DNA from 2 places in the Alkaliphilus crotonatoxidans genome. Region 2 is predicted to be linked to the other one. Evidence: riboswitches for the same ligand, from Rfam matches in the RefSeq annotation. Region 2 holds a riboswitch; the other holds the start of a gene.

Region 1 (7,499 bases), on a different contig from region 2:
CCTGTTTTTCAACCACAGGAACCGGCAGGAAGGGTACTAGATCCTCCCTTACCCCAACGGGGCCGCTGCCCGGTCCACCGCCGCCATGGGGGGTGGAAAAGGTTTTATGAAGGTTAAAATGAATGACGTCAAAGCCCATATCACCAGGCCGTGAAATTCCCATAATGGCATTCATATTGGCGCCATCATAATATAACAGGCCCCCGGCTTCATGGACTAAATCGGCTATTTCCTTAATATTGCTTTCAAATAATCCCAGGGTGCTGGGGTTGGTCAGCATTAGGCCTGCCACCTCATCACTTAGGGCTGCTTTTAGGGCATCTAAATTCACGGCACCCATTTCGTCGGATTCAATTTCAATAATATCAAAGCCAGCCACCGCCGCACTGGATGGGTTTGTGCCATGGGCGGAATCGGGAACGATGATTTTTTTCCGCTTCAAATCACCCCGATTTTCATGATAGGCCTTAATAATCATCAGCCCCGCCAGTTCCCCGTGGGCTCCAGCAGCAGGCTGTAGCGATACCCTGGCCATACCTGCAATTTCAGAAAGCATTTCATCAAGGCTGTACATCAATTCCAGGGCCCCTTGAACCGTTTCCTGGGGCTGATAGGGGTGAAGGCTGCTGAAACCCTCCAGGACAGCGGCATCCTCGTTAATTTTGGGGTTGTATTTCATGGTGCAGGAGCCCAAAGGATAAAAGCCCGTATCTACCCCATAGTTTTTATTTGATAGATTGGTGAAGTGCCGAACCACATCCACCTCACTGACCTCGGGTAAATTCAGCTCTTCTTCTGCCAAATAATTACCTGGAATCAGCTCCTTCAGCTCCCTTGCCTCTACATCGTTTTGGGGCAGGGAATAGGCTCGTCTTCCTTCCTTTGACAGTTCAAAGATGAGTTTATTGTATGCCTTCATTTGATCACCTCCATCAGGGCTGCCAGGCGGTCAATTTCAGCCCGGGTGCGTTTTTCAGTGACACAGAGGAGCAGTCCGTTTTTCAGCTGCGGGTAATCCCTTTCCAGCTGGTAACCGCCGATGATTTGCTCCTTTAACAGCTCCCCGTTGACATGGTGGCTGTCCAGATCACTGGTGATGGCAAATTCCTTGAAGAAGGGTCGATTGAAAAGTGGTTTGAATTTCTTTGTTTCAGTAATTCGCTCCAGGGCATAATGGGCTTTTTGTGTGCTTTGAAGGGCTACCTCCCGTAGACCCTTTTTTCCCATGGTAGTCAGGTAAATGGCCGCCATCAAAGCATTTAACCCTTGATTGGAGCAGATGTTTGATGTTGCCTTATATCTTCTGATATGCTGCTCCCGGGCCTGTAAGGTTAGGACAAAGGCCCGTTTTCCATCTACATCAACTGACTGCCCCACAATTCTGCCGGGCATTTTTCTGACCAGCTTTGATTTGGCGGCTAAAAATCCCAGATAAGGTCCACCAAAATTCAAGGGATTACCAAAGGCCTGGGCATCACCAACGGCAATGTCGGCCCCCAGCTGCCCGGGACTTTTTAAAATCCCCAGGGAAATGGGGTCCACCACCATAATCAGGCTGCCCTTCCCCTGATGAATCAAGGCCTCTGCCTCTGTTACATCCTCTATGGCACCAAAGAAGTTGGGGCTTTGTATAATCACCCCTGCCGTATCCTTGTTCACCAGCTCCCTCAGGGCCGATGAATCGGTGACGCCATCCTTCATGGGAATTTCTATAACCTCTACCTCTCTAAACTTCAGGTAGGTATGTAATATTTTTCTGATTTCAGGGTGTACGGTTTCTGAAACGGCAATGGTGCTTTTTCTGGCGGCCTCAACAGCCATCATGGCAGCTTCAACACAGGCGGTGCCCCCGTCATACATGGAGGCATTGGCCACATCCATTCCCGTTAGCTGACTCATCATGGTTTGATATTCAAAGATTACCTGCAGGGTTCCCTGGCTGATTTCAGGCTGATAGGGGGTGTAGGCGGTATAGAACTCTGATCTCATGGCTAAATGCTTGACAATTGATGGAATGTAATGGTCGTAGGCCCCCGCCCCTAAAAAGGTGGCCATTTGACCAGTGCCTTTGTTTTTTCCTGCCAGCTGCTTCATGTGCTGTGACAGCTCCATTTCTGAAAGGGCCTCAGGCAAATCAAGGCTCCCCTTCATCCGCAGGGCTTCTGGAATATCACAAAAGAGCTCCTCTACAGCCTTTACTCCTATTTCCTCGAGCATTTGGGCTCGATCGGCTTCAGTATTGGGTATGTACCTGTGCATACTGATCCTCCTTATTGTTCTTCACAGAATTTATGGTAATCTTCTGCACTCATTAATCCTTCCAGTTCTGATTCATTGGTTAGTTCCACCACAATCATCCAGGCAGAAAAGGCATCTTCGTTAACCAATTGGGGAGAGCCCACCAGTTCTTCATTTACCTCTAAAACCTTGCCGCTTACCGGCATGTAGGCATCCGATGCTGCCTTAACAGACTCAATGACACCGAAGGAATCTCCGGAATTAAGCTCGTCATCCACCTCTGGCAGCTCTACGAATACAATTTCGCCCAATTGGTGCTGAGCATAGTCGGTTACTCCAATGGTGGCCTGGTTACCTTCTACCTTTACCCATTCATGATCCTTTGAATAATATAATCCCTCAACTGTTTTCATATTGACTTCCTCCTTCATTTTTTATTGACCAGCTACCTTCAATTATATGAATAAATGACTTGAAGTTAAATTACTTTTTATATTTTTTGGTATAGAATTTTTTACTGACTACTACGGCCTTCAGCAGTCTTTTTCTGACTTTAATTTCAAGGGGAGTACCTAAGGCACTGTATTCAATGGGTACCATGGCCAGACCTACGGGCTTTTTCAAGGTTGGGGACAGATAGCCAGTAGTGACAAAGCCCACCTCTTTTCCGTCAACCACCACCTCATAGCCATGACGAGGAATCCCCTTGTCTAGCAGCTCGAAGCCGACAATTTTTCTTTTCAGACCTTCTTGTTTTTGTTTTACCAGGGCATCCTTTCCAATAAACTGAGCCTTATCAAGCTTGACAAAAAAGCCAAGGCCTGCTTCCAGGGGGGTAATTTCTTCAGAAAGCTCATTGCCATAGAGGGGCAGTGAGGCTTCAAATCGCAGGGTATCTCGAGAGCCAAGGCCTGCTGCCTTAATCCCCTTTTCCTTCCCTGCCTCCATGATTAAGTCCCAAATTTTGGGGGCACTTTCATGGTTTAAGTAAATTTCGAAGCCATCTTCACCGGTATAGCCAGTTCTTGAAACCAGGCAGCTAACTCCTTGAATTTTGACATCTCGGTTACAATAGAAGAATTTAATTTCTGATAAATCTGTATCGGTGAGCTTTTGCAGTATCGCCTGGGCCTCGGGACCCTGCAGGGCCATTTCGGAATAGTCTTCAGACACATTCTTTAATTCAATCTCATAGTCCCCAACTTGGTCGAGCATCCATTGAAAGTCCTTTTCAATATTGCTGGCATTGATCACCAGAAAGAAATGATCGTGGGCAAATTTATATACCAATAAATCGTCCACAATGCCCCCATGGGGATAACACATTAGACTGTAAAGGATCTGATTATCTTCCAGAACCGAGGCATCGTTGGTTATTAGGTTTTGTACAAAGGCCAGGGCATCCTTTCCCTTTACCTCTACTTCACCCATGTGGGAAACATCGAATAACCCTGCCGCATTTCGTACCGCCTCGTGCTCCTGAATAATTCCCTCGTACTCCACCGGCAGTGACCATCCGGCAAAATCAATCATTTTACCGCCATACCTGCTGTGGCTATCGTATAGGGATGTTTTTCTTGGCTCTGACATGGCTTACCTCCTCCTTTCAATTTTAAAACCTGAATACACTTTATTGTTAGCTTTTTCCCAGGAACCTTAGATTATGAATTTTTAGTACATAGATTTATCTACCCCTAAAAATCAAAGGTACCCTGACAATTTTTTTGCAGCAAAAAAGGGGCATAACAGCACACTATTGATGCCATTATACCCCTCTGTTTTTAGGCCTGAGAGCTTCTACAATAATTGTATTTCTCCTTCGGCGCCGATTGAACGGACTCTTCAGAGTTCCATCCAATAGCGATACGGGTGCCTGAAAGTTTCTATAAAAAGGTGGCACTTTTTATATTGCTTCTTCGGCTATCTCAGCGTTATATGAGATATCTCTCGCTATTTTCATCTGGGCTTTTATTCAGTTATTGTAAAAATATATATTATCTTCTAAATTATATTACAATTCAGGATGAAAATGCAATGGTGGTTAATTTTTTAACCTATTCTTTCAACTCCCGTTGAACCTGTTCACGCCAAAGGGTAGGCACCTGTTCAATGGTTCTGAGGCCTTTTTGAATCAGGCTTACGTATACCGCAACCATTATGCCTCACCTCCCGCCAGTAGCTCGGCAATTTCAGCCAGGGCCAATTGCAGAGCTGTATAGTTTTCTTCGTTTTGTGTTCTTAAATCTGCTATAACTGCTTGCAGGCTGCTGTTTTCTTCCTCCAGGTCTTGAATTCTTTGCTGGAGCAATTCGAAGGATACAGCAGGCTCATGGGTTTCCTGGCTCCACTGGTCGCCTTCCCATTTTCGCCACAGGAAGGTTTGATTATATTCGGGCAGTTTAACATAGCACGATAGCCCTGCTGGAAGCAGTTCTGTTCGGGTTATAATTTCGGTACAGATTTGGTTTTCGTTTAGTTTTGCGTAGTAAAGCATTTTATCATCGTCCTTTCTTATTTTCCAAATGCAAACCATTGTACAGGAATGTCATAATTGATAATACTAGTAATTTTTATTTTAAAGTTATTTTGTCCAAATATTGGAGCAGGATCGGTATACCCTTCGAATAGACAATCACTATTAATATAGTAAAACATATGTGCCATTGCATTCCTATTTTTCCTATCATCTGGAGAAGAATTAAATCTAAAATCATCATTTTTCTGTAGGAAGGGTGTTTCATATGCTACAGCAGTATTTGTACTATCCCTTGTGCCTATAAATAAAATATGTGGTCTAGGGCCCTGCGAATAATTAGTTCTACCAAAAACAAATTCTGGTTCAAATGGTAATCCAGATATCTCCACGCTCCCATTCACTAGATTTGTTGTGCCCGTTGCCATTTTATATCCCTCTTGCAACGTCCCCACAACCCCACCAATATTTACCCCCTGCCTCACATTACCTGGTATAAGGTTCGGAAAACTTGCCATTACTTTTCCACTGCCGTTATGATACCCTTGAGGAATTATATATTGCCCCCCCTGGGTCGTAATGGTATTTGTTACTGCCCCTCGATTGGCCATGGTGCCTATTAGCTTTGATTTGGGATTTGTAGTGTAAAAGGTTTTTCCACTTAAAACATTGGCCGCTGCTGCATCCCCTGTTAGGGCCAATTCCCCTGTTACTAATCCTTTTTTTGTTCCAAGGGTGTATCCTTCCATTACCTCTGCGGAGGTGGCTGTTCCGTACTCACCTCCTTCGCCCAGGTCTTGAAAAACCGAGTTTAACTGGGCAATCATTTCTGTATTCCCCTGCTGCCCTGCTGCTAAATTAAGGGGGTATGTGTACCCAACTTGTGGCAACGGATAGGGTATGGTTTCGTATTCGATTTCCAGTCCTGCCAGTTGCTCTTTTGCTTGTTCTACGGGGATGCCCTTGGGGAAGATGAAATACATATTCCCATTTTGATTTACGTACCATTTTCCTATCTCAGAAACTCTGTCCGGGTTTGTGTAGCAGGGTAATTTCCCCTTAACATCGAAAATATAGTTGTCGTTATGCGTTGTTCTTACAGGTCTGCAGCTCTTAAATATACTTAATGGAGAATACAATACATCAACATTTGAGAGAACAGTACTCAATCCCACTATATCATCAACCTGTAAAATATGTTTCCTTCGATTCTGAAACATCAGGGTACCGTCTTTGAAGCTAATTAAAGGCGGTATGTTTACCTTTGAGGTTACTGGGGTCTCTAATTCATAGATGACTTTAGTACCTGCTAGGGCTACTTGTGCTGCTGCTAGGTTGGCATAGGTGCCCTTAGGGAAAGTAATACAATACTCCGTGAGTGTCCATCCTGCCAACATATACACATTTTCAGATGTATCAAATACTGTCCAGTTTTTTGTCCTAAAACTCTCTATTTTAGCCGAGCCTGATAATTGTGTTGTGACATTATAACCTGTATGGTCTGTGGGTTTTTTGACTCTCAAAAAGTCGAAATTAGTGCTAGTCGTATTTAAGGCGAATATGTCGCTATTCTTCAAAATAATCTCATTTGTCCGTCTAACATAATTCCCATCTGAATCTATTGTGTCGGCCACACCGTTAGGAAGCTGACGAAGCGGTACGGGTAGGAACATAGTAGATTCCTGGTAGGGTTCGTAGGGGGTAGGGATAGCACTATTTTCAATCATAAAGCTGTTTTGCATGTTTATTATGTCTTCCGTCGTAAGATTGGACTGGTCAATTCTACGTAGAACAGCCCGAATATAATATATATTTTCTGGAATTGTAATGTTTCCGCTAGACGTAATAAGCGTTTTCTTGTTGTCGTAAAGCCTGAATGCACTAAGCATATATTCGCTTCCAATAGAATTCCGTATGTTCATTCCTGGAATCACTTGAATAAAATTCGTTCTACAATTAGTTAAGAGAGATTGAGGAGCACCATTTGTTGTGGAGAGCGTCCCTATTTCTAAATGTCCATCAAACAAATTCTTCCCCACACTAACCATTTTCACATTCTCAACGCTCTGCATACCGTCTATATAGCCAGGTATCTGTGCGTTAATTTCTTCTGCTGTCAAGCCTTGGAGGTCTGGGTATTGGTCTAAATCTAGGGCTATGACTTCTTGTACTTCCATTACTTTTCCGTTTGCTGTGGCGGCATCAGGGTAGGTATGCCTACAGTAAAGTCTTGAAGGGGCTCCTTGGTCTGTAGTTGTCGTTATAATTGCGTAAGCCTCATACCACTGATTTGCGACAGGGGATGAAACTTCTGCTCTCCCGGCATGATGCGACCCGGAGGAGTCATAAAACATCAGTGACAGGAACTCCGCGTCTGCGTTTGTTACTCTTGCTCGTAACCTTATGAAGTACTTTTTACCGGTTTTAAATTGCGCTTTTAATGCCGTCGTATACGCTTGGGGCCAACGCGTAGTACCCGAGCCGGTAATGGACATTATTTGATTTGTCGCGGATATCGTAGAAACTCCTGGTACCCACCCACTAATGCCATCCTTAAAATTCCCATTTTGTACTAAATTCGTGAGTGTCCTCCCCTTCAAGGTATACTTCAACTTTCCATCGACAGTATTTTCCATTGATATTACTGATGCCACGGTTGTTTTTTGATCTGAGTATTGAGGAGAATAAATCTCATTTTGAATTGCTTCTACTTCTTCTGTAATGGTTTCAACGGCAGAGTCAATGATCTGATTATCGTCAACAAAATCCTGTCTTTTCACATATTCAT
Region 2 (7,499 bases):
CAGGTTGGCAATGGCCAACAGCCATAATCTACCCTTAGGAAATAGATAATATAATATAAAGGTTACCACAAGCAAAAATATAAATTCAAAGCTGTGAAAGAGCATTGATTTTCCTCCTATGCAAGATAATTATTGAAGGTTCCATTTTTCGATTTCCTTCCACAGTAGATCAGATAAATATTGATAGCCCTCCTTGGTGTAGTGAACATGATCGGAAAAGTATTCGACGGGCATTTCACCATATAGATTGAGGTAGCTGACCTTCAATCCTTTGAAATAAGCGTCTATTCGGTCAAGGTTTTCATAATATTTATCATGCTCGATTAAATCTTCTGCCAGCGCTTCATTAACGGGGGCTAAAAAGATTAAGGTGTTTTTACCCTCCTGTAATTTGATAATTCGATTTAAATAACGTATTTGCGGATTACTTTCATCCATTATAAAGGGTGAACTGCTGAACATGATACGATACTGGTATTCCTTAAGCAGGTCCTTTAAAAAGGGCTTTTCAGTCCAGGGCAGCACCGGATTATTGGCCCCTATCATATTTCCACGTATATGCTTGAAGGTTTCAAGACCATAGGCCTGTATATAATCCTTATACATGAAAATAGGCAATTGGAACAATGCTTCCTTTATCGGCTCCAAAAGCCTTTGCAAATAATTGGTTTTCATCTCGGGCAAATCGGCATCCATATTTTCTTCTTCATAAACCAAGGGATCAAGCTCCCTTAGCTGAGGTGCCAACCAAAAAACTCGAGATGCTTTATTGCGATTTAAAAATCCGGAATAAAGGATATCGATAACCAAATTATCTCGAGAAATACCATATTCGTCCATCTTTAGCATCATAGTATAAACATCACCGATTTCCATGGAGGGCATGGATAAATTGAATACCCTAAGCTGTAAGCCCTCCCTTTGGGCCTTGGCATTAAGATAATGTCCAATAGAGGTGTTGGCAGGGCCAGGGCTGCTATAGGCCACGGAATCTCCCAGAATTACAACATAATTTTCTAAATGCTCCTCCTCTATAATGTGCTTGACCTCTTTAAAAACAGCCTCGATATTGGCTGTACGGTTCTTGACCAAATCATAATTCATTCGATCCTGATAAATAATTTTTTCAGGATTGGTCAGAACAATGACAAGTTGAAACATAAGAAAGTAGATTATAAAATAAATGGTGATTCGATTATAATAGCTTCTTTTTTCTTGACGGGCAATAATTTTCGACACCCCCTGGTCAAATACTCTACAGCTATTATAGCAATTAATCCAATAGCATTACAATTAAGAATATATTAAGATAAAATATGTAAATTTTTTGTAATATTAATAGAATATGGTCACTTATGGGGGAAAAGAAAAACCAATTAAATAGTTAAATAAGACATATACCTGTCGTATATGGTAATATATCATTAAATTAAGGGCAAGGTAATCTATTGGAGGGATAAAAATGGAGAAGCTTATCAAACTTAACAAAGAAAATATTGAACAGGAACATATCTGCTGTTCCTTGGCTGATAAAAAGGGGCGACAGGGTGTAGCTACTAAAAAAGAATGGTTAAAACAGTGCTTTGATGATGGCCTTGTCTTTTTAAAGGTCGACGTCAGGGGAAAGGCCTTCATCGAATATGTTCCTGCCGAAAGGGCCTGGAGCCCCATTGATGCAGCAGACTACATGTACATTAATTGTTTTTGGGTATCTGGCCGGTTTAAGGGCAAAGGCTATGGAAAAGCGTTGCTGGCCCAATGTGAAGCAGATGCCAGGGCCCAGGGCAAGAAAGGGCTGGTGGCCATTTCATCAAATAAAAAAAGACCCTTTCTTTCTGACAAACCATTTTTCGTAAAGCATGGCTTTCAGGTATGTGATGAAGCACCGCCCTATTTTCAGCTTCTATACCTTGAATTTAAAGAAGGAGGGATCAAGCCCAAATTTAAAGAAGGGGCCAAGGCTGCCAGCATTGCCAATCAACAGGGCCTTGCCATATACTACACCCACCAATGTCCTTACAGTGCAGATTATGTGGCTGATGCCATCAGGGCTGCCGAATCAAGGGGAGTGAAGGCCTATAGTCACCAGTATCGAAGCTATGAAGAGGCCCAAAATGCTCCCTGTGGGGTTACCACCTACAGTCTGTTTTATAATGGCAGGTATATTACTAACGAAATTCTGACAGTAGATAAAATTATGGATTTAATCGATTCCCATGAAGGGAAAACCCAGGGCGATTCCAATGGCTCATAAATTGAGCTATGTTACCCTGGGCGGTAATCATTAATTTTTAAAGCTATGGATAGGGGCAGGAATTCTGCCCCCTCGGCTAATAAAGGCTTTACTGGAGAAGGGGCTTACAGCCATGATGGGGGCCCTGCCCAATAATCCTCCAAATACGGCCTGCTGGCCGAGGCCCTTTCCGTAAACAGGAATTAGCCTGACTGCGGTGGTTTTTTGGTTAATTACTCCAATGGCGGCTTCATCGGCAATAATGGCTGAAATGGTTGAAGCAGGAGTATCGCCTGGAATGGCAATCATGTCAAGGCCAACGGAGCAAACACAGGTCATGGCCTCAAGCTTTTCCAAATTTAAAGAGCCTGTATTTACAGCATTGATCATTCCCTCATCTTCGCTGACGGGTATAAAAGCACCGCTCAGTCCACCCACATGGGAAGAAGCCATGATTCCCCCTTTTTTTACTGCATCATTCAGCATCGCCAGGGCTGCTGTGGTACCATGGCAGCCGCAGCTTTCCAGGCCAAGCTCCTCTAAAATTCTGGCAACACTGTCTCCCACCTGGGGCGTTGGAGCCAGGGAAAGATCTACAATACCAAAGGGTACCCCTAAACGGCTAGAGGCTTCATTGGCTACCAATTGGCCTACCCTTGTAATTTTAAAGGCGGTTTTCTTAATGGTTTCTGCCACTGCATCGAAGGGAGCATCCTTTAAATTGACCAAGGCAGATTTAATGACGCCAGGGCCGCTGACCCCAACATTGATCACACATTCTGCCTCCCCCACCCCATGAAAGGCGCCGGCCATAAAGGGGTTATCCTCTACGGCATTGGCAAAGACCACCAGCTTGGCACAGCCGATGCTGTCCGCTTCCCTGGTCAGATAAGCCGTTTCCTTAATAATTTCCCCCATATCCTGAACGGCTTTCATATTAATACCAGACTTGCTACAACCAATATTAACAGAAGAACAAACCCGTTCGGTGGCAGCCAGGGCTTCAGGTATTGATCGAATCAAAATTTCGTCACCCTTGGTATAGCCCTTATGGACAAGGGCTGAAAATCCGCCGATAAAGTTAACACCAACGGTACTGGCAGCCTTGTCTAAAGTTCTGGCAAATTCAACATACCCTGTATCCTCGCTGCTTTGAGCCACAATGGCCATAGGGGTTACTGAAATTCTTTTGTTGATAATGGGAATACCATATTCAGTTTCAATGGCCTCACCGACCCGCACCAGATTTTCGGCATGGCGGGTTATTTTGTCATAGATTTTAGTACGGGCCTCTTGGCCATTACTGCTGGCGCAATCTAAAAGGGATATACCCATGGTAATGGTCCGAATGTCTAATTTTTCCCTTTCAATCATATTAATGGTTTCCATTATGTTTTGCGAATTGATCATTAGATAATGCCCCCCGTCGACTAGATTTTGTGCATGGAATGAAATATGTCCTCATGTTGAATTTTAATAGAAACTCCGATTTCCTCAGCAGCTTTATCCAGCCTTTCCTTCAGTTTTTGAAAATTTATATCCATTAAGGTTAAATCCACCAACATTATCATGGTGAAGTAGTCCTGCAGCAGGGTCTGGTTAATATCTAAAATATTCACCTGACTTTCCTCCAAAACCGATGTTACTCGATAAATGATGCCAATTTTGTCCTTTCCGATTACAGTAATAAATGCCTTCATTAATCATACTCCTCTCCTGGGTTAATAATAGTAATAAAAAAAGAGACTAAGCGATTGTAGTCTCTGGAGAAGTGAATTTATATTTTACATGAAAGGAAGAATTTTAACTGCATAAAAATACAGTCAAAAAATCCATCATGAATCAATAAAAATCCCCTGTCCTTTTACCTGAGAGTTTCACCAGCGTGGCTGGCTTTCCCCTTCGGTGCTCCTTTGAGTCTCTCCAGAGGCTCGTCCAATAACGGTTTTTATCCCACTATCTTCATCCGGCTTGATGAAATTTTATTAATATAGATTTTAACATAGCATACTAATAAAATGCAAATATAAATTTAATCATTATCGGGAAAGAACAAATTGAAACTTAGTTCTGGCAATCATAAGTAACCTGAGAAAAACCTGAATTAATTGACTAAAGGTAATAATCTTGCTAAACTAGCTTTGTACAATAATTTGGAAGGCCCATATAGGAAGGTCTGTAAGCAGGTGTAGAATCCTAGTGACCTATGCATATTATGATTATAGACGCCAATGAAAATTTCTGGGAGGGAAGGAGCTTATTAATGCGTGAGGTTAAAGTAAAATCGGTAATACCTATCTACAGTATCGGAGCCGCCTGGCTTTTGTACATACTGATATTTCCCTTGTATCGATGGTTTGATTTTGTAGTTGCAGCCATCATGTCGGCTCTGGTATATGCTATTTTCTCAAAATTAATTCCGCCTAAGGTGACAATGGTTGAGGAGCCAATTGATACAGGGAATCAGGAATTAGATGAGGCCCTGACGGCCGGGAAAGAATATATTAAAGAGCTAAGGGGCTTACAGCAATCAATTGTAAACAGTGATATGAAACAAAAAATACAAGGAATAGAAGGGGTATCAGGAAAAATACTAACCTTTATAGAAAAGCACCCCAACAAGGTTCGACAGGTAAGACAGCTAATTAACTATTATCTGCCAACAACTATTAAGCTGATTAAAAATTATATTGAATTTGAAAAGCAGACCGCCGGCGGGGGCCATGTAGCCGATGCCATGGAAAAAATATCGGGAATTCTTGATAAGGTCACTGAGGCCTTTAATAGAATGCTGGATGACCTTTACTCAGATAAGGCCATGGATGCCACGATAGAAATAGAAGTATTGGAAAAAATGATTCAACAGGAGGGACTAGAGATGAACCCCTTCCAAAACAGACAATAGATGAGGGGGGAGCGGAGTGGATCATAATCAAAATTATTTCCAATCTAAAATAACACCTCTTAACGCTTTAGAACAGGATCAGGAATTTAAGGAGCTGACATCCCAGGAACAGTCAATGGTGAAGGAGTACGTTCAGAAAATTGATTTTACTGATTCAGTACAAATTTTACAGTATGGTAGTGGGGTCCAGCGCAGAATTGCCGATTTCTCTGATAATGCCCTTGATCATGTTCATAACAAGGCTATGGTCAGGGTAGAAGAACTGATTACCAGGCTGTTGGAAGCCTTGAAGGATTTTTCAGCCTACCAGGGTCCAAAGGGAGTCTTTAGCTGGTTTAATCGGACTAAAAGGCAGAAGCTTGATTTAATGAATCGTTATCGAGAGGTGGAAAGGAATATAGATGAAATAGCAGAAATATTGGAGGCCCAGCGAATTAGCCTAATGAAGGATATAACCCTTTTTAATAAAATGCAGAAAAAAAACCTTGACTATTATAAGGAATTGACAATGTACATTCTGGCGGGTCGAGAAAGGCTTAGACAGGTTCTAACAGAGGAGCTGCCGCTAATTCAGGAAAGGGCTCAAAAAACTGAAGCCCAGGAGGACATTAACGAAGCCCATCAGCTGGCCGCCCTTTGTGAACAATTTGATAAAAAGCTATACGATTTGGAGCTTTCAAGGGCTGTAAGCAGGCAGATGGGCCCCCAGCTAAGACTGTTACAAAACAGTGACAGTGCCATTGTCGATAAGATTCAATCCTCTTTGGTTAACACCATTCCTCTATGGAAAAATCAAATGATGATGGCCCTGGGGCTGGCCCATTCCAGAGAGGCCTTAAATACCCAGAGGAATATGGCCAATGCCACCAGGCAAATCCTCACTGAAAACACCCGGGCTTTGAAAAATACACACTATGAGGATAAAGAGGGGGTTGATTTAGACACTCTGAAGGAAACCAATGAAAGCCTAATTGAAACCCTAGACAGCCTTTTAACTGTTCAGCAAAGCTGTACTGAAGAAAAACTTAAGGCAGAGGCGGCCCTGGGGCAAATTGGGGCCGAGCTTAGGAATAAACAATAGAGAATAAGAACGATAAAGGAATAGGAGAAGATAGTATGGAATTTTTTCAAAGACGAAAAAATGCCCAAATTCTGACGACTATTATTGTTATCTTTACCATTTTGATTGGCTTTCGAAGCTCTATGGGCAAATTGAGGACCCAGGCAGAAAGCATATTTTACTTAGGTGAAGAACAGAATGGTGTAGGCATTCAGCAGGATTTAGAGGCCATTATGGCAGAATGCTATAATTTGACGGTGGTGGCGGGCCGTTATTTGGAAAAGGATGATGCCCGGATTCAAGCCGTAATGGATAAAAGAGAGGCCTTGTCTCAGGCTAAGACCCCAGATACTAAGTATGATGCCGTCCAGGAGCTTATTTTCTCATCTGAGGAGCTATACAGGGCTTTGGAGCCATTGCCCCTGTCGGATCGGGATCAGGGCTATCGTAATGGATTCCTGGCGGAGATAAATTCCCGACAGCTAATTATTGAAAGAAGCAGCTATAATGAATATGCCATAGCCTATAATAAGAAACTAAAGGCCTTTCCTGCCAATATTTTAAAAATCGTTACTTCTGTAGCTCCCCTTGAGCTATATGAGTAGTAAGGAGGATGTATGATTAAAAAAACCATTAAACCTATTGTTTGTACGATTATCTTTGCTCTATGCTTAACGCTGTTTACCTTTGGGCAAGGTGCCTTTCCCGAGGCCACTACAGAGTTTTACGTTAATGATTTTGCCAATGTTATTGACAAAGCCTCTGAGGAGCTGATGATCTATAACGGAAATCTTTTGAATCAAATAAATGGTGCCCAGATTGTAATGGTTACGGTGGATTTTACCGGGGGAGTCTCTATGGAGGAATATGCCACAGAGCTGTTTAACCGCTGGGAAATCGGAGACGCAGCAAAAAATAATGGCCTGCTTATTGTGATGTCAATTGGAGACGATGATTACTGGGCGGTTCAGGGGCGGGGCCTTGAGGCTACCCTAAGCAGTGGTAAGATTTCACAAATCCTTGGTGAATACCTGGAGCCCGACTTTGCAGTAGGGAACTATGACCGGGGAGCCCTAGAGGTCTACGCTGCCTTTATTGATGTGCTGGGTGGTACATGGAGTGATAATATTGGTGAGGCCCAAGGGGTTGGGAGCTATGTTTTTGACCATGCCGAGGTGATAGGAAACGACACAAGTAATTCGATCAATCAGGAAAGTACAGCCTATCAAAGGACAAAGGGTGCTGGTGTTTATGTCATGACAGTCAATACCACCGGAAATGAGCATATCCAGGATTATGCC

The links. Region 2 has a riboswitch for glycine ahead of ACYQ1I_RS14090 (ACT domain-containing protein). Riboswitches for the same ligand answer to the same signal wherever they lie in the genome.
Positions count from the first base shown of each region.
Region 1: it holds a riboswitch for glycine, as region 2 does, so the genes downstream of both, gcvT (glycine cleavage system aminomethyltransferase GcvT) here and ACYQ1I_RS14090 (ACT domain-containing protein) in region 2, are expected to answer to the same signal.

Region 1 is NZ_BAAHXS010000004.1:1,405,990-1,413,488, reverse strand. Features, by position in the region: gene gcvPB (aminomethyl-transferring glycine dehydrogenase subunit GcvPB) at 1-919, opposite strand, end outside; gene gcvPA (aminomethyl-transferring glycine dehydrogenase subunit GcvPA) at 916-2,259, opposite strand; gene gcvH (glycine cleavage system protein GcvH) at 2,271-2,651, opposite strand; gene gcvT (glycine cleavage system aminomethyltransferase GcvT) at 2,722-3,828, opposite strand; glycine riboswitch at 4,012-4,086, opposite strand; glycine riboswitch at 4,090-4,198, opposite strand; gene ACYQ1I_RS09315 (CD1375 family protein) at 4,293-4,394, opposite strand; gene ACYQ1I_RS09310 (hypothetical protein) at 4,394-4,732, opposite strand; gene ACYQ1I_RS09305 (hypothetical protein) at 4,750-7,499, opposite strand, start outside.
Region 2 is NZ_BAAHXS010000006.1:430,727-438,225, forward strand. Features, by position in the region: gene ACYQ1I_RS14070 (MBOAT family O-acyltransferase) at 1-105, opposite strand, end outside; gene ACYQ1I_RS14075 (SGNH/GDSL hydrolase family protein) at 130-1,239, opposite strand; gene ACYQ1I_RS14080 (GNAT family N-acetyltransferase) at 1,463-2,254, shown strand; gene ACYQ1I_RS14085 (PFL family protein) at 2,285-3,643, opposite strand; gene ACYQ1I_RS14090 (ACT domain-containing protein) at 3,664-3,933, opposite strand; glycine riboswitch at 4,080-4,170, opposite strand; gene ACYQ1I_RS14095 (5-bromo-4-chloroindolyl phosphate hydrolysis family protein) at 4,497-5,138, shown strand; gene ACYQ1I_RS14100 (toxic anion resistance protein) at 5,155-6,219, shown strand; gene ACYQ1I_RS14105 (LemA family protein) at 6,255-6,803, shown strand; gene ACYQ1I_RS14110 (TPM domain-containing protein) at 6,816-7,499, shown strand, end outside.